DNA from 3 places in the Brevibacillus sp. FSL K6-0770 genome. Region 2 is predicted to be linked to each of the others. Evidence: riboswitches for the same ligand, from Rfam matches in the RefSeq annotation. Region 2 holds a riboswitch; each other region holds the start of a gene.
The links. Region 2 has a riboswitch for cyclic di-AMP ahead of NST23_RS02290 (quaternary amine ABC transporter ATP-binding protein). Riboswitches for the same ligand answer to the same signal wherever they lie in the genome.
Positions count from the first base shown of each region.

Region 1: another riboswitch for cyclic di-AMP. It lies ahead of NST23_RS14195 (CAP domain-containing protein); the one in region 2 lies ahead of NST23_RS02290 (quaternary amine ABC transporter ATP-binding protein).
Region 3: another riboswitch for cyclic di-AMP. It lies ahead of NST23_RS04995 (C40 family peptidase); the one in region 2 lies ahead of NST23_RS02290 (quaternary amine ABC transporter ATP-binding protein).

Region 1 covers NZ_JBBOBQ010000001.1:2,961,886-2,967,739, reverse strand. Annotated here, with positions in the region: gene NST23_RS14210 (SDR family oxidoreductase) at 1-185, opposite strand, end outside; gene NST23_RS14205 (cold-shock protein) at 336-539, opposite strand; gene NST23_RS14200 (rhodanese-like domain-containing protein) at 968-1,315, shown strand; cyclic di-AMP (ydaO/yuaA leader) riboswitch at 1,400-1,558, shown strand; gene NST23_RS14195 (CAP domain-containing protein) at 1,566-2,285, shown strand; gene NST23_RS14190 (hypothetical protein) at 2,353-2,511, opposite strand; gene NST23_RS14185 (homoserine dehydrogenase) at 2,651-3,661, opposite strand; gene def (peptide deformylase) at 3,701-4,231, opposite strand; gene NST23_RS14175 (aminotransferase class I/II-fold pyridoxal phosphate-dependent enzyme) at 4,411-5,718, shown strand.
Region 2 covers NZ_JBBOBQ010000001.1:406,732-412,585, forward strand. Annotated here, with positions in the region: gene NST23_RS02280 (ABC transporter permease) at 1-755, shown strand, start outside; gene NST23_RS02285 (ABC transporter ATP-binding protein) at 752-1,807, shown strand; cyclic di-AMP (ydaO/yuaA leader) riboswitch at 1,970-2,116, shown strand; gene NST23_RS02290 (quaternary amine ABC transporter ATP-binding protein) at 2,549-3,769, shown strand; gene NST23_RS02295 (ABC transporter permease) at 3,753-4,595, shown strand; gene NST23_RS02300 (glycine betaine ABC transporter substrate-binding protein) at 4,592-5,524, shown strand; gene NST23_RS02305 (hypothetical protein) at 5,546-5,854, shown strand, end outside.
Region 3 covers NZ_JBBOBQ010000001.1:980,530-986,383, reverse strand. Annotated here, with positions in the region: gene NST23_RS05025 (response regulator) at 1-541, opposite strand, end outside; gene NST23_RS05020 (HAMP domain-containing sensor histidine kinase) at 549-1,697, opposite strand; gene liaF (cell wall-active antibiotics response protein LiaF) at 1,711-2,601, opposite strand; gene NST23_RS05010 (class I SAM-dependent methyltransferase) at 2,616-3,194, opposite strand; gene NST23_RS05005 (PspA/IM30 family protein) at 3,287-3,982, opposite strand; gene NST23_RS05000 (LiaF transmembrane domain-containing protein) at 4,050-4,454, opposite strand; cyclic di-AMP (ydaO/yuaA leader) riboswitch at 4,758-4,894, shown strand; gene NST23_RS04995 (C40 family peptidase) at 4,899-5,426, shown strand; gene NST23_RS04990 (response regulator transcription factor) at 5,645-5,854, shown strand, end outside.

The DNA of each region.
Region 1 (5,854 bases), 2.6 Mb from region 2:
ATTTCCGGCACCGCGTATTTCATCCCGAGCATGCAGCCTGTCAAGTTGATGCTCATCACTTTGTTCCACTGCTCCACGTCGAACTGTTCCAGCTTTTGATCCGTACTGACGCCAGCGTTGTTGACCAGTACGTCTACTTTGCCAAAAGTGGCGACTGCTTTTTCCACGACCTGTGGCTCGAACACGACATGCCGTACACACCGAAATTCATGGCGACGAATTTGCTCGTCATGGCTACCAAAGGAGCGTATGTAAACAATCCGTTTCTGTAATTCGTTCCCGCAGACACAAAAAAGAAACTGCCCACTCAGGACAGTTTCTTTTATAAAGGAGGTTTACAGTTTTGTTACGTTCTCAGCTTGTGGGCCACGGTTGCCAGTTACGATGTTGAACTGAACGCGTTGACCTTCTTCCAAAGTTTTGAAGCCGTCACCTTGGATTGCGCTGTAGTGTACGAAAACGTCGTCTCCGCCTTCTACTTGAATAAAGCCATAACCTTTTTCTGCGTTAAACCATTTAACTGTTCCGTTCGATTGCATGTAAAAAAACCTCCAAAAGTCAATTTGAATATGCAGTCATATTTACCGAGGCAAATAAAGCTCACATATCATGAAGAAATACTCCAACATCTGATTGCAATACGCCTTCATGATATGTGAATTTATTCTACTTCGACAATATGAAAGTGTCATAGGACGGAACTGCCATGTTAAAACCAAAACTTTTTGAAAACCTAAAACGACGAAAGCCCTTCCTCTCTCCCATCCTTGCGGCTCCGATGACCGCGCCAGTGTGAATCGGGAATCCAAAAACGTTATCCATCAGCATCATTATGCACCTCGATGAATTAGGCTTAATTATTCAAGTAATACTATCATTCTATCATACAAATACGCTATAATCAACTATTTAGATGCTACACGGCCCGTTTCTCACCTGATACACTAAGGTTCTGGAGGGATGATTCATGTCAAAAGAAGTGTATACAAAGCAAGAAATCAAGCAACTTTTGGAAAAGGGTACCCCGATTTTGTTCCTTGATGTTCGCGACGAAGCCAAATTTCAGACAGGCAGTGTGGAAAGCAAATTCGCTGACACGCGAAATGTTCCATACGTGCACATGCTTGCGCAGGGCGACAAACTATTAGATGAAGAAACAGAACGGGCCGTCAAAGAAAGACAGATCATCACTGTATGCACAACGGGAAATAAAGCCCAAAAAGCGGCAGCTTTGCTGCGCGAGCACGGATATGAGGCAAAAGCGCTGCTCGGCGGATTGACAGCGTGGAAGGACGACGAAGACGAAGCGAAATAAACGCACTAGCACCAACGTTTCCAGCAGATTGGCAGATATTACTCCTTTATTTCGGGCGGGATGGTCTGATATTCTGGGTCATGCCAAACCAATACGCCGAAACTTCCTCACGAATGGAAGTGCGGGGGATCTTTTACGCGGGTCAACAAAATCCGCTATGGGGTGAATCGCTCGAAGGAGCGTAGGGTTGTTTCCTCAACCCGAATCCGACAACTAACCTCGTAGGCCAAAAAAAGGAGACGATGTGAATATGAAACGTTTTGGAGCTACTGCCATCGCCATGACTCTGGGATTGGGCTTGGCCTTGACCGGATTTACTACTTCTGCTTCTGCTGCAACTTCCGCAAACTGCCCGTTGAAAAACGGTAACAGTACACCATATCAATTTTCCTATCAATGGATTCCATATGCGGGACAATTGCCTTTTGCATCCAATGCCCAGCAAAATCAGGTTGTTGTTCCACCAGTAAAGCAAGTACCTGTTCAGCAGCAGCCAGTGCAAAAGCCCGTACAAAAACCAGCGCAAACAGCACCGCAAGCACCTGCACAACCAGTTGCAACTACACCTGCGGCTCCAACCGGACAAGCTGACCAGGCTAAAACAGGAGATTTCGCCAAGCAAGTCGCTGATCTCGTCAATCAGGAACGCGCCAAAGCAGGACTGGCTCCCGTGACGATGGACGCTTCTTTGTCCAAAGTGGCACTTGCAAAAGCAGCGGACATGTCGAACAACAACTACTTCGACCATACAAGCCCTACGTACGGTTCGCCATTTGACATGATGAAGCAGTTTGGCATCTCTTATATGACTGCGGGCGAGAACATCGCCATGGGTCAACGCAGCCCTGAAGAAGTCATGACGCAATGGATGAACAGTGATGGCCACCGCAAAAACATTATGAACCCGGCCTTTACCAAAATCGGTGTCGGATACACGAACGGCTACTGGGTTCAAGAATTTATCGGATAAAACAATCGTTTCACACGAAAGCCGGGTTTCTCTTCGCACAAAGAGACCCGGCTTTTCTCGTGTGGAGCTAGCCTTGCTCCGTATTTGCCGCGTTTTTCGCTTCGGGGGTGCAGCCGCAACCTTTCTGCTCGTCAAACAGAGCGACATCCTTTTGGTTCATCTTCTGTTTGGTCGGATAGGCAGAAACTTGTTGCAGTTCGGCATTGACATCAGATGATTGCTTCATCGTATGGCCCCCTCGCCGCTATTTGGATAGTTTGTGGTACATCGGTAGTATGCGCGTGAAAGCAGCAAATACATGCCTGCCGATCGCTGGAAAAGAGACGAAGCTTGCTCAGAGCTGTTGCCGTTTAGGAACTGCGCTTTTACTTGCTGAGAATATGCTCCAGGTCTTTCAGCGCTGCGGCTGCCGCTGCTACAGGGTCTGACTTCCCGCCGACCACCATCACCTCTCCCATCACATCGGTTTCTACCCGAATCGCCTTCGTAGTGCCTTTTACACGGGAAAAAGGGTGACTCGCTTCAACCGCTTTCAATTCTACAGCCGCTTGAATCCCGTCCGCAGTCGGCCTGATCGTCCCGACCAGCTTGGGCACAAGCCCGCTTTGTTTCCACTCCGCTATTTGTTCTGGTGTCACCTCGCGCACGCTGGCCCGCGGAATATCGGACAGCTTGATTGGAGCAGCGAACGCAGCATTGGCCAAAATCGTCAGCTTGGATGCGGTGTCAAAGCCTTCGATGTCATATGTCGGGTCAGGCTCTGCGATTCCCATCGCTTGCGCCCGCCGGATCGCCTCTTCGCTGCTGATCCCTTCTTCCATCATGCTCGTCAGCACAAAATTGGTCGTTCCGGTAAAAATGCCTTCTACGTGCCTGATTTCACAGCCAGCCAAATTGTAGGTGAACAGGTCGATGGTCGGCAAAGCCGCCGCAGTCGCCCCGCTGATTTTCAACTGGACGCCTTGCTCTTTTGCCAAAGCGGACAAGCCGCTGTAATCGACGACGAGCGCACCTTTTGACACGGCAATGGCGTGCATTCCTTTTGTAAGCGCCTGGCGGATAAAGCCAAGGCTCGCTCCTCCCGTTTGGACATCGGACGGCCCGGCTTCGATCAAGATGTCCGCTTCTGTTTTCGCCAACCATGCTTCGGCGTTCCATGCCGAAGCAGCCGCTTTCTTTTCTTGCGCAAATGCGTTCAAGCCCTCTTCCGCAAGTCCATGCGGATCGTATAAGCCGCCAATTGAGCGGGCGACGCCGACAAGCCTGACGTCAGCCTGGTACAACTGGCGGTAACGGTCCTTACGTTCTTGCAGCAGTCGCGCGATTTGCTTGCCTACGGTTCCGAACCCTGTTAATACGATGTTCCAACGCTTCATTTGTCATTCTCCTTGTTGTCGCAAAACATCAAGCGCTTGTCATGCTTGTCGGTAGACGTCTCTTCTGTATGCCAGGATCGCGTTGGCGTCTTTTGGCCTGAGCTGTTTGCCCGTTTTCGCAGAGTACAGTGCTTCTACATGATCGATGAACAAAATTCCTTCCAGATGATCCAGCTCATGCTGAAGACAACGCGCGAAAAAATCTTCTGCCTCAAAGACGTGCTTCCCGCCGCTGCGCGTCTCTGTCCGCACTTTTACAGAGCGTGCCCGACTCACGATCCCGATCACCCCCGGAATCGACAGGCAAGCTTCTGGACCTATCTGAACGCCGCTCACGTCCACAATCTCCGGGTTGATCAGCTCGACAAGGCCGCTGCCGCAATCCAGCACAACCAGCCGCTGCAAAACGCCGATTTGCACAGCCGACAATCCGGCCCGTCCTTTTTTGGCGTACAGCGTATGCTTCATGTCTTGCAAAGTCGTTTCTGTCTGGGGAGTCATGGATGTCACTTTTCTCGACCTGTCGCGCAAAATCGGATTCCCTAATAGAACGATACTCCGTTCTGCCATCGGTACAATCCCTCCTGCCCCTCTATGTGTTTACAACGTAGCAAACGTTTTCACCCATTGTCAAAAGAATCCGTTCAAAAATCTGAAAAATCCCTGCCTGCTAGATGACAAATGCATGTAGATGCGCTATCTTTATTGTTGATGATAAACAGATGTTCCAAAGGAAGAGGGAGGCTACCATGCATTCACTGGCATCACAGCTGAATGAGACGATTCAGCGGGAAAATCCACACGTTTTTGAGATGATGTCCAACATCGGCAAGCTGATTTACTTTCCAAAAGAAGGAATTCTGAGCCAATCGGCTGAAGCGAAAGCAAAAGCGAAAAAATACAATGCAACAATCGGGATCGCCCTGGAAAACGGCCAACCGATGCACCTGAAAGTGATTCAAGACAATCTGTCGGCCTATGCGCCAAAAGATTTGTACGAGTACGCTCCTCCCGCCGGAAAGCCTGAGCTGCGTGCAGCATGGCGGCAAAAAATGATGGAGGAACAGCCTTCGCTGGCGAACCTGACGTTCAGCAATCCGATTGTCACCAACGCTTTGACCCACGGCCTGAGCGTGGTTGCAGACCTGTTTGCGGACAACGGCGACAGCGTCATCATCCCGGACAAAAACTGGGAAAACTACGAGCTGACTTTCTCCATCCGTCGCGGTGCTGAAATGGTCTACTATCCATTGTATAACGATGAGATGAAGTTTAATGCCTCCGGATTGCGTGAAGCGATTTTGGCGCAAAAAGATAAAGGAAAAGCGATTGTCGTCCTGAACTTCCCGAACAACCCGACAGGGTACACGCCAGGGGCAGAAGAAGGCCGTCAAATCGTGGCAGCGCTCAAGGAAGGAGCAGAAGCGGGCATCAACATCGTAGCCGTAACAGACGATGCGTACTTTGGCCTGTTCTTCGAAGACTCCATGCACGAGTCGCTGTTCCCTAGCCTGGCAAACGTACATCCGCGCATCCTCCCTATTAAAGTAGATGGCGCGACCAAAGAAGAATACGTTTGGGGCTTCCGCGTCGGCTTTATCACATATGCAGCTCCTTCCAGCGACCTGCTCGCCGCGCTGGAGCAAAAAACATTGGGCATTATCCGCGCAACCATTTCCAGCGGATCTCACCCATCGCAAACATTCGTCCTGCAAGCTCTCACCTCTCCTGAGTTCAAGGCACAAAAACAGGAGAAGCTGGAAATCATGAGAGGCCGCGCCAACCGCGTGAAGCAACTGCTCGACAGCGGCAAATTCGACGACGCCTGGGGCTACTATCCGTTCAACTCCGGTTACTTCATGTGCCTCAAGCTGAAAACCGTCGAAGCGGAAGCATTGCGCCAGCACTTGCTGGAACAGTACGGCGTAGGTACGATCGCTCTCGGCCAAACCGATCTGCGCATCGCTTTCTCTTGCATCGAAGAGGACAACATCGACGATCTGTTCCAATTGATCTACAGCGGCGTCAAAGACTTGGAAAAAGCAGTGGCAAAATAAGCACAAAAAGCGTTTTGGCCCCCTAGCCAAAGCGCTTTTTTCTTGTCCGCCGCGATGTTTCTGCTGTTTTTCCACGAGCGTCACCAGCCCGATGAACGGAAAGCCTGACGCGTAAATCCAGTCTAGGATCGAAAAG
Region 2 (5,854 bases):
TGCTTCCGCTTTTGTCGATGGCCGCAACCGCTTTTGTCAAAGCGTACGGCTTGCCGTTTGTCCCGGAAAATTTGACGTGGAAGCACTTTGCCTTCGTAATGTTCGACCACGCAGGTACGAAGGGAGCCATCGGCAACAGCTTGATGCTTGCCAGCATGACGGGTGTCTTGTGCGTCGTCGCGGGCACGCTGTTCGCCTACTGGCGCATTCATAAGCCGTCTGCGCTTGGCAAAGCGATGGAAGGGGCTGTAGCGCTGCCGTATGCGCTTCCGGGCATGGTGCTCGGACTTGCGATGATTTTGACCTGGATTGAACCGATTCCCGGCTGGCAGCCAGGCATATACGGAACGGTTTGGCTGATCATGATCGCTTACGTGACGCGCTTTCTCATTTTGCAAGTCAAAAGCAGTACGGTTTCGATCATGCAAGTGGGCAAAGAAGTGGAGGAAGCGGCACGGATCAACGGCGGGCGCTTCTGGACGAGATGGCGGCGCATTTTGCTCCCGCTCTACGCGCCGGGCATGGCAACAGGTTTGTTTCTGGTCTTTCTCACCGCTTTTACAGAGCTGACGATTTCGTCGCTCTTGTGGTCATCCGGCTCGGAAACGATCGGTGTCGTCATTTTCAGCTTTGAGCAGGCGGGATCGACAACGTACAGCACGGCCCTCTCGACTTTGATCGTAGGAGCCATCCTGCTGGTGCTCGCGGCGGGCAGTCTGTGGAAACGATACTGGCAACGGAGGATCGAACAATGAACAGTGCGCGGGTAATAGGGGTATCGAAAAAATTCGGGAATGTCACGGCGCTCCACCATCTCGATTTGCAGATCGGCCAGGGCGAGTTTGTCGCTTTGCTCGGTCCGAGCGGCTGCGGCAAAACGACGCTGCTGCGGCTCCTTGCCGGGTTCGAATCCCCGACAAGCGGAGAAATCTGGATCAACAACGAGTGTGTAGCCAGCGCGGCCAAGCGCAAGCCGCCGGAAGAACGGCGGATTGGCATGGTGTTTCAGTCGTTCGCCCTCTGGCCGCATTTGACGGTCTACGAAAACGTGGCGTTTCCTTTGCAGCATCAACAGCAGGTGCCGGAAGCGTACAAGCAAAACCCGAAAGCGCGGGTAGCCCAGATGCTGGAGATGGTCGGTCTGGGCGGTATGGAGGAGCGGTTCCCCAGTCAGCTTTCCGGTGGGCAAAAGCAGCGTGTGGCGCTGGCGCGCGCCATCGTGTTCAATCCGACCTTGTTGCTGATGGACGAACCGTTGAGCAGTCTGGACGCCGAGCTGCGCATGCAGATGCGAAAAGAAATCCAGTTCATTCACCGCGAACTGGGTACGTCGATTGTCTATGTGACGCACGATCAATCCGAGGCACTGGCCATGGCTGATCGCATTGTCGTGATGAAGGGCGGCAGAGTTGAGCAGGCAGGCACTCCGCACGACATTTACTACGCCCCGGAGTCGCCGTTTGTCGCCAAGTTTGTCGGCAGAGCCAACTTTTTAAAAGGGAACTGGGCTGCCGCGAACACCTTTTTGCTGGAAAAACAGGGAGCGTCATCGTTGCCGATCACCGTTTCGCGTGATTTTTCCGCTTTTTTCGATCAGCAAGTATTGCCTGTTCGCCCGGACCAGTTGAAGCTGTCCACCTGGCAACAAGGCGCGGACGGGATCATGGGCAAGGTCGCTCACGTCCAGTTTCAGGGCCGGGAGCTGATTTACTCGATTCGCGTCGGGGAAGAGGAATGGGAAGTGGTCACCGATATTAGCGAGCGGTTTGCTTACGATGATTCTGTACTGGTGAGCATTTGCGTGTAAGCTGGAAAGCAGGCGAAATAGCTTTCATTGGTGAGCAACCGATAGCTAATGTCAGGATATAAATAAAGAACGATCAAGCATGAGGCAAGCAGGCAGAAGCGAGCATTCACAATAATTGGCAGCAGGCGTATAATCAAATCACATTACCGAATCTGATTCAAACATTTCATACGGCCTAGTTCCGGGGCAACCCGGAAGCGGGGGAACCAATCTTTTGGGGTTAATCCTGAGCAATCAGGAGGGATGAGATAAGTCTTCTCTGCCATCCTACCCGTCAGCTAACCTCGTCGGCCAAAGCAGGGAAGGTTCATGAAGCGATGAAGTCTGGGCAATGATGCGAAAAAAGAGGAGCGGTCCTCTTCGGGCGCGTTTATAGGCCATTTCAGACTTTTTCTTTGGGACCTTTGTTCTTGAGAAAAAGGATGAAATAGGTCTATTTTTTATGGCGATTTTCATGTGTGGCTTTTGTCATACGCGTGCATGTCGATGTGCGAGGATGGCGGGCGGCAAATGAATTTCAGCATAAACCCGGTGCATGAAACCAAAAAACGAACAGCGAAATCAGGAAGACAGCGTACAGGGAGCCTTTTGCACAGGGGCGCCAGGTATTAGGTAAGCCTGCGTTAGTTCTGCAAAAATCGAGCGTACACAAGCGGCAGCGTCTGCAGGTGGTTCGTCCGGTTGGAAGCGGAACTTCGCAGGTTTTTTCATTTGGGAAAACAAGAAAGGGAGGAAAGGCTCATGCCCAAAATGACAGTCAGGCAATTGACGAAAGTGTTTGGCAAGCAGCCGCAGGCAGCGTTAAAGCTGTTGGAGCAAGGATGGACAAAGGAGCAAATTTTTAAAGAGACAGGGCAATCGATCGGTGTGAACCAGATCAGCTTCTCGGTAGCAGAGGGCGAAATTTTCGTCATTATGGGGCTGTCAGGCAGCGGCAAATCTACCTTGATCCGACTTTGCAACCGCCTGATTGAGCCAACCACTGGGAGCGTTCAGATCGATGGCGAAGAACTCATTGGTATGAAGCCGGCTCATTTGCGCGAGGTACGCAGGAGAAAGCTCGGCATGGTTTTTCAAAATTTCGCGCTCTTCCCACAGCGAACGGTACGGGAAAACATCGAATTCGGTTTGGAGATTCAGCAAGTACCGCATGGATTGAGGCAAGAAAAAGCACGCGAAGCGCTTGCGCTCGTCGGGCTTTCCGAGTGGGAAAATGCCTTCCCTGATCAATTGAGCGGCGGAATGAGGCAGAGGGTCGGCCTGGCCCGGGCGCTCGCCAACAATCCCGACATTTTGCTGATGGATGAAGCGTTCAGTGCCCTTGATCCGCTGATTCGAAAAGACATGCAGGATGAGCTGCTAGAGCTTCAGCTAACGATGAAAAAGACTATTTTGTTCATTACTCACGATCTGCATGAGGCATTGCGGCTCGGTGACCGGATCGCCCTGATGAAAGACGGTCGCTTCATCCAGGTCGGGCGTCCCGAAGAAATCATGACCGATCCTGCGGATGAATTCGTGAAAAAATTCGTTGAGGATGCAGACTTGTCCAAAGTGCTGGTGGCAAAACACGTGATGAAAAGGGCAGAAGCGATTACTCCTGACAAAGGTGCGAGGGTGGCCCTCCAGCTCATGATGGACAACGGGGTATCCAGTCTGTACATCGTAGACAAAAAGCGGACATTGCTTGGGCTTGTTACCGCCTATGACGTTTCGCTTGCGATCAATACGGGCGAGTCGCTTGAAACCATGATGAAAAAAGATATCCCCAGCGTGGGGCCAGATGCCCGTCTGAACAGCCTGTTTCCTCTGATGGCAGATTTGCACGTTCCGATTGCTGTCGTGGGTGAGGAGCGGCGTCTGTTGGGCGTCATTGTCAAGGGAGCGGTGCTCGGCGGGCTTGTCGGCAAGGTCAATCCGCAGCAGGGAGCAGAGGTGATGCCTCATGGATTCCGTGCCTAAGTTGCCGATCGGTGAGTGGGTGGAACGAATCGTTGAGGCGCTCGGTCAGCACAAAGGCATTTTGTTCGATCCGATCGCGATCATCATTTCGGGAATGGTCACGTACTTTACCGAGGTTTTGGCTGCGATACCGTCTGTTATTCTCATTTTGCTGTTCGGGGCGCTGGCCTGGGTATTTGGCGGGCGATCTTCGATGTTTTTCACATTGCTTGGGCTGTTTCTCATTGCCAATCTGGGGTACTGGGATGAAACGGTCGAAACGCTCGGCTTGGTTATTGCTTCTGCCCTGTTGTCCATCACTGTAGGGATTCCTGCGGGTATTGCCTGCGCGCGAAGCGATACTTTCACGAAGCTGGTCATGCCGTTGCTAGATTTGATGCAGACGATGCCAGCATTCGTTTACTTGATCCCGGCCATTTTCTTTTTTGGACTGGGCGAAGTACCAGGGGTCATTGCTTCCGTTATCTTTGCGCTGCCGCCGATCGTCCGATTTACGAATCTCGGCATACGTCAGGTTCCGCCGGAGCTTGCAGAAGCAGCGGATGCTTTCGGCTCATCGAGATGGCAAAAGTTGATGAAGGTGCAACTGCCTTTGGCGAAGACGACCATCATGGCGGGAGTCAACCAGTGCATCATGCTTGCGCTTTCGATGGTGGTTATCGCCGCCATGATCGGAGCAAAAGGATTGGGAGCCGATGTTTATCGGGCTGTATCCCAGGTGGATATCGGCAAAGGTTTTGAAGCGGGGTTATCGATCGTGATTATTGCTATCGTTCTGGACCGCATTTCCCAGCATGCCAAACAAAAGGAGAGAAAAGCGTTATGAACAAGTTCACGCGAAAAAATGCACTGACATGGGTGGTGGCTGCGGCTATTATGCTGGCAGGCTGCTCTCAGCAAGGCTCTACACCGACAGGGGCGACGATTGGGCACAATCCGAATCCCGTCCAGGTGCCGAAGAACGCGATTGGGGAAGCAGTGGGATATAAAATCATCGGAATTGACGCTGGTGCCGGCTCGATGGTGAAGACTGAGGAAGTCATGAAGCTGTACGGCCTGGACAACTGGCAGCTCGTAGAAGGATCGGATGCGGCGATGACTGCCGCGCTGACGCGTGCCTACGAACAGAAGCAACCAATTATCATAACGGGTTGGACGCCGCATTGGATGTTCAAAAAACTGGATCTGAAATATTTGCAGGACCCGAAAAACGGCTTTGGCGGAGCTGAACAGATTCATACCATCGTTCGAAAAGGATTGAAGCAGGATCACCCTGCCGCCTATCGGTTTCTGGACGCGTTCCAATGGAAGCCTGCGGACATGGAAGCTGTGATGGTACATATTTTGGACGGGAAAAAACCAGAGGAAGCGGCTGCGGAGTGGGTGAAAAACAACGAAGACAAGGTCGGGAAGTGGGTAGAGGGGCTTGCTCCGGTTCAAAAAGAAAAGCTGACCATCGCTTACGTGGCATGGGACTCGGAAATTGCCAGTTCGCACATAGTGAAGGAAGTGCTGGAGACAAAGCTCGGATATGAGGTGGAATTGAGTCAGGTCCAGGCTGGACCGATGTGGGCAGGCGTAGCCATGGGCGATGTGGACGGGATGGTAGCAGCCTGGCTTCCCTCTACCGATGCGAGCTACCTCAAAAAGTTCGGGGATCAGTTGGAAGACCTTGGCCCCAATCTGGACGGAACCAAAATCGGGTTGGTGGTTCCAGGCTATATGAACATCCAGTCGATTGAGGAGCTCAAATAAACAGGAAGAGGAGGGGCTGGCATGAAAAATTGTCTGGTCATTGGGGTGGGAGAGGCATTCACGTCTTTTGTGCAGACGATCAGAGGAGGCAGTGACTCTCTGTTCTTCCGGAAAAGTCCTGTTGCCTATTCGCTGATCAGGGGAGAGCGTCACTCCTGCACAGAAAAGTTGTCGCCCATTTCTTTCGATGAAAGCTATCTTCATCAAGAGGAGTTGTTAGTCTATCAGTCTGTCTATCTGTTTGTGGACGAATGGCCAGAAGGGCGTGATTTCATTACTTTGTTTCGGCAGTTGGGCACTTGCCGCATTTTCGTTCTGACACAGGAGCAG
Region 3 (5,854 bases), 570 kb from region 2:
TGACCGTTTTGATGCCGATAATCAGCTCATCGGCGATTTCCTGATTCGACTTGCCCTGACCGATCAGCTTCAGCACTTCCAGCTCACGCGGTGTCAACTGTTCGTGCGGATGCGATTCCTGGCCGTGCCGGAAACGGGCCATGATTTTCCCTGCCACTCGCGACTCCAGTACAGGTTCTCCGGCCGCTGCCGAACGGATGGCCTTCGCAATCTCCGCCGCCCGCGAAGTTTTCAGCAAGTAGCTGAAAGCCCCCGCTTCAATAACCGGATATACCTTCTCGTCATCAATGAAGCTGGTGAGAACGATGACCTTGCTGGCCGGACATGCTTCGCGAATGCGTCTGGTCGCTTCCACGCCACCAATGCCTTCCATGACCAAATCCATGAGGACAACATCCGGCCGCAGCTCGACAGCCATCCGCACACCTTCTTCACCACTGCCCGCTTCTGCCACAACCTCGATATCATCCTCTGTTGACAGGTAAGCCGCCAGTCCCATCCGTACCATCTCATGATCATCTACCAGTAATACGCGAATCACAGCATTTTCACCCTTCCCGTTCCGGCTGTAGCATCAGGGGAATCCGCACCTCTATTTGCGTTCCCTTGCCGACCGCTGAATAAATCTCCATCGAGCCGCCTACTTCTGCCACACGCTCCTGCATACTGCGCAGTCCGTATGACGTCATCTTTTCCCCATCCGGGTCAAAGCCGACACCATCATCTGTCACCCGCAATCGCACCTGCTCCTGCAAAGTGAACAGCTTGACCGCGATCAGGCTGGCCTTGGCGTGTCGCAGCGTATTGGACAAAGACTCTTGCAAAATGCGAAACAAGTGGTCTTCGATGCCGCTTGGCAGCCCTTCGACGTCTTCAATCTCCCACGTCAGTTCCATTGTATTTTTACGAGTCAGCTCTTCTAAAAGTTCCATCATCGCTTCTTTCAGCGATTTGTTTTGCAGCGTGGCCGGGCGCAGATGCAACAGTAACGCCCTCATCTCAGCCTGAGCCGCTGCTGCCATCTCCTCGACCAGCTCGATTTGCTGGGCTGCCCGTTGCGGATTTTTCTCCACCAGCCGCTTCATCGCCGCTGTCGTCATCGCGATGGCAAACAACTGCTGACTGACTGCATCATGCAGTTCCCTTGCCAAACGCTGGCGCTCCTCTGTCACGGCTGCTTGTTTGACTTGCTCCGCCAAAGCAGCGTTATGGTTGGAAAGTCGCTGCAAAGACGCGACCTGCTCCTCCCACTGCGAAGCCAGGCGGTTCAACTGCCACCCCAGTTCGCCGACCTCGTCGACGCCCAGATCGGGCACACGGTAGGACAGCATTCCCCGTCCCAGCTTCATCGCTGCTTCCCACAGCACGCCAAGCCGTTTTTTCAACAAATTCCCGAAGATATAGGAAATAATCAGGGCAACCAGCACACCGACAGGAAGCGATATGACAAAAGCGACTAGCTGGACCAACCCGTCAGGCTGTGTGGGCAAGGCCAAGCCCAAGTAATCCTGCATCCACAAGACGACTCTCGGGTCACTGATCAGCCTGCTGTATGCGCGATGAACCTCCGGCATGTCTTTCCAGGAAAAATAGAGCCAAAAAAAGCAAACAAACGAAACCGTAACTGCACTTGCGGCGAGCAGGACGCCGTAGCGCACATATTGCCACTGAATACTCGCTAATCGCTGTCGACGCATCCGCCAGTACCTCCTAGATGTACTTGACTTTTATATCGCCGACAAGCAGCGAGATATGCAAATTCACTTTTTGAGCCGCCTCCTCGTATTGCTCGGAACGAATCATCACACTCCGGTTGATCCCTCCCTGGCGGTGGCTCAATACTTCCAGGTCGCCCAGACTCAGCTCGGCGTTCACAGAAACCGGAAGATCGACAGGGACATAAACGGTGACATCCCCTACCCATCCTTCCACAATAAGAGCGGCCTCGTCCTGCATCAAAACCGCGCGGGACAGATCAATCACCACATCCCCGATCCCGTGCCACACATGCAAGGTGCTCAACTCAAAACGCCCGGAAGTCAGATGATAATCGCCAATCAACGAACTGCGAGAATCTTTGGGCAAAATTCGTTCACGCCCAGTTTCCTCTTCCTTCTCAAGCAGCTTGCTGCGGGAAGGCTTCCACTTGCTCAAGCTGTCCAGCCATTGTGCAGCGTCATGCCGAATGCCGTTGTGTGTATGAACAGGCTGATCCTCGCTAGTCATAGCCGGACCAGAAGGCTCTTCCCGTTGTTCCGGAAACGGGGGAAAAGAAGCTCGGTTTCCGCCCCCCCTCGTTTTGCCGCGAATCAATCGGAAGCCAAAATAAATCAACAGGATGGGAACTGCCAGTTGGAACAAGTCATCCACACCGATACCGAACCACATGTCCAGAGCAATAATGATTCCCAAACTGAACAGAATGCCGCCGCCAATCCGTTTGTTCTGACCCCAGAGGCGAACGCCGAAGTAGACGAGCACCATCGGCCACAGATCAAACAGACCGAACGAAATGATATGCAAACTGTCTAATAAAAGGCCGATGCCTGTCAAAATGATCAGGACGCCAGCCAACATTGTGTGCAAGCGGGACAGTTTCACAAAAGTCTCCTCTCTTACGCCCCATGCCGATCTTTTTCACTTTGTCTGTTTCGACACGTATAAATGAATGCAGGTGGGATATTCAGCAAGGTGAAGTCTGTCTCTACCCAAGGAAAACGCGCCTGCAGCTCAGCCTGGAGTTGTAGCGAATATTGGAATGTAATGAACAGGCCGCCTGGTTTTAATACGTTTTGTACTTCATCCAGAATGGCTGCTCGCAACTCTTGTGGGAAATTGGCAAACGGCAGGCCGGAAATGATGACATCTGCCTTGCCAAGCTCCATCTCCTCCAAATATTGTCCGAGTCTCGTCGCTTCCTCCCTGACAGGAAGATCAGGAAAGCGTGATTGAAGGATGGATCGAAACTGGCTGTCACGCTCCACAAGCACATAGTCGGTATCCGGATTGATATTTTGATAAATGGTTTGGGTAAAAGCTCCTGTGCCAGGTCCCAGCTCCAGAATAACATCCGTTGAAGCCCAATTGACGCTGCTCAACATTCGCTCACATAAAAACCGCGAACTCGGGATCACGCTGCCGACACGCCCAGGCTCAGCGATGAACCTTCGCAAAAAGACCATGAAGTCTGCCAAGAATCGTACCTCCTAGGGGAAAAGCAGCCTGCTATACAGGCTGCCTGATTGACACACTCTATTCTACAACCAATCCCCCAGTTCCTGTCCAATCAAGATTGTTCCGGCTGGGCGGACACTGGTTTTTTCTGTTGAAGCGATGCCTTGATGTTTGCCAGTTCTGTATCCAGATCGTCTTTTTCCAACTCAGAAAGCGCGTTCTCCCAAGCGAGGTTTGTCTGGCGCCATTGACCGCTCATTTGCGCTTCGGCTTCCATGCGCAGCACTTTTTCCTCCATGCGAGCAAAGCCGCGGCCTGCGGACTGATTTCCGATTCCCACTACGGCATGATTCACTTGCTTTTGTGTACGAGCTACCTGTGCCCGAGCCATCAGCGTGAATTTTTTCGCACGCATTTTATAGAACTCTTCCTTCAGCTCAGCCAGCTTCTCGCGCATTTGCGTAGCTGCCTCGGATGCTGCCAAGTACAGTGTCTCATACTCTGCTGCACGCGCTTCGTATTGCTTTTTGTCTGCAAGTGCACGGCGAGCAAGTTCATCTTCCCCTTCTGTCAGAGCGAGCTTCACTTGACGATCGCGTTTGTCGATCAGTGTGTTCGCTTCATCCAGTTGTTGGCGGAATTTCTTTTCCAGTGCTACCTGACGGGCGACAGCCACTTCGACTTGTCCGATTTCCACTTCCATATCTCGCATGTATTGATTCAGCATGACTACCGGATCTTCCATCGAATCCAAAGCGTCATTCACCGAAGCTACTGTCAGGTCACGCAAACGTTTAAAAATACTCATGTTTATTTCCTCCTCATCATATCACATCGTGTCATTTCATCCAAAAGCTCTCGCGACTTGAGCAACTCTATGGCTGGCGACGGGTCACATCTTTTTCCCAGGCGTCCAGCGCGTCTTCTTTCAATACTTTTTGGGCCCACTGACGCTCCCAGGCAGGTGGCGCTTCTTTGGGGACATGGCTGGGGCGCAGTAAGCGATACCCCAGATAAATCACACCAATGGCCAGTAAGCCGTGGAACAGCAGATGGAGCTTGCCAATCAGCATCAGGAACCCGAAGAGGAAGATCACGATTCCCCAGAAACGCGAACCGGATTGTCCCATAATCTTTCGAGCGCCGTACAGCATGATGACCCCCGGAATCAAAATCCCGATCAGGTCACCGAAGTCGATTCCGATTTGATCCAGCAGAACCAACCCGCCGATTAGCAAGAGAACCAGCCCGAGCAAAACCTTTCCAGACCGTTCACTCATTGCTCGCTTACCTCCTATTCTCTTGTGCATGTGGTGCTTGCTAACTTATGCCCTTATTGTAGCCCCCCGGATAGGCTTTCCATAACGGGCGTGCGGTTGGTTTTTCCCTCCGTCCTTGGACGGAGAGCACTTCCTGCCATAATCGGACGAGCCTGTTTTCGCCCCATTCCAACCGCTCTTGCAATGTCGAAACAAAACGTTACACCTTTAGACAGGATTTTGTGACAAAAATATGAACAAGCAGTCAAAAAAAAGGAAAAATCGGACAAGCAGCGAATCTTCGTAGAGTGCGTGTAAAAAAACATCGAAAAATAGCCGAATTCCGCATGTCGGAAACGGGGGAACCAGTTTTTTGGGGTGAATAGTTGCGTTAGGCAACTTAGGGCGTCCTTTCGACCGAACCCTTCAGCTAACTTCGTAGGCTCACGAAAGGAGCAGTTTCTTTTGCGCAAGGTGGTACTATCTTTATTTATGGCTGGATTGCTTGCTATGGGAGCGGGCGCTGCACATGCGGCGGAGAACACGACACTCGAAGAGGTTGTCGATGATCTGTACGGCGTTCCTTACAAATCTTCAGGCACATCCAAAAAAGGCTTCGACTGCTCCGGTTTCACACGCTACGTATTTGACGCGTTAGGTGTAGACCTGCCGCACAATTCTGCCTCTCAATATGAGTACGGTACAGAAGTTGCACGGAAAGACTTGCAACCAGGAGATCTTGTGTTCTTTAATACAAACGGACGAAGCATCTCTCACGTGGGCATCTACATCGGGGACGGCACATTCGTGCATTCGGAATCCGGCCGCGGAGTCGTCAACACCAAGTTGAACGACCCGTACTACTGGAGCAAGCGTTTTGTTGGTGCCAAGCGCATCAGCTCGCCTGTTCTGGAAGCAAAGGCGGACACTCCGAAAAAGGAAAACGCGGTGCAAGCTGCATCGTTGCCGGAAAATCAACCAAAAAAGAAGTAGTTCGGCAAAAACATAAGAGCCAGGGACAATCGTCTCTGGCTTTTTCTGACGAAATTTAGTACCAGGTCTAAATAGGTGCCCTTACTTATAAGGAAATAAGCATGAATGAAGGGATACTTGTTCCTATTCTGTGAAAGCATGTTATGATAGACAAGGCTGATTCTTTTTTGCCATGACACTTGTTCACTTATTAATAGAAGTAACTGGGGGTAATTCCGGTGAAAGATCACATTTTAATCGTTGACGACAATCAGGAGATTATTGAACTGCTTGAAGATATTTTGGAAAACGAAGGCTTTCAGGTCTCCTCTGCGGAAAATGGCGAGGATGCACTTGCCCTGCTCAGCCAGGGAGAGCGGCCTAATCTCATTCTGCTCGATATCATGATGCCTAACATGAGCGGCTACGAGCTTTGCTCGCAAATCCGT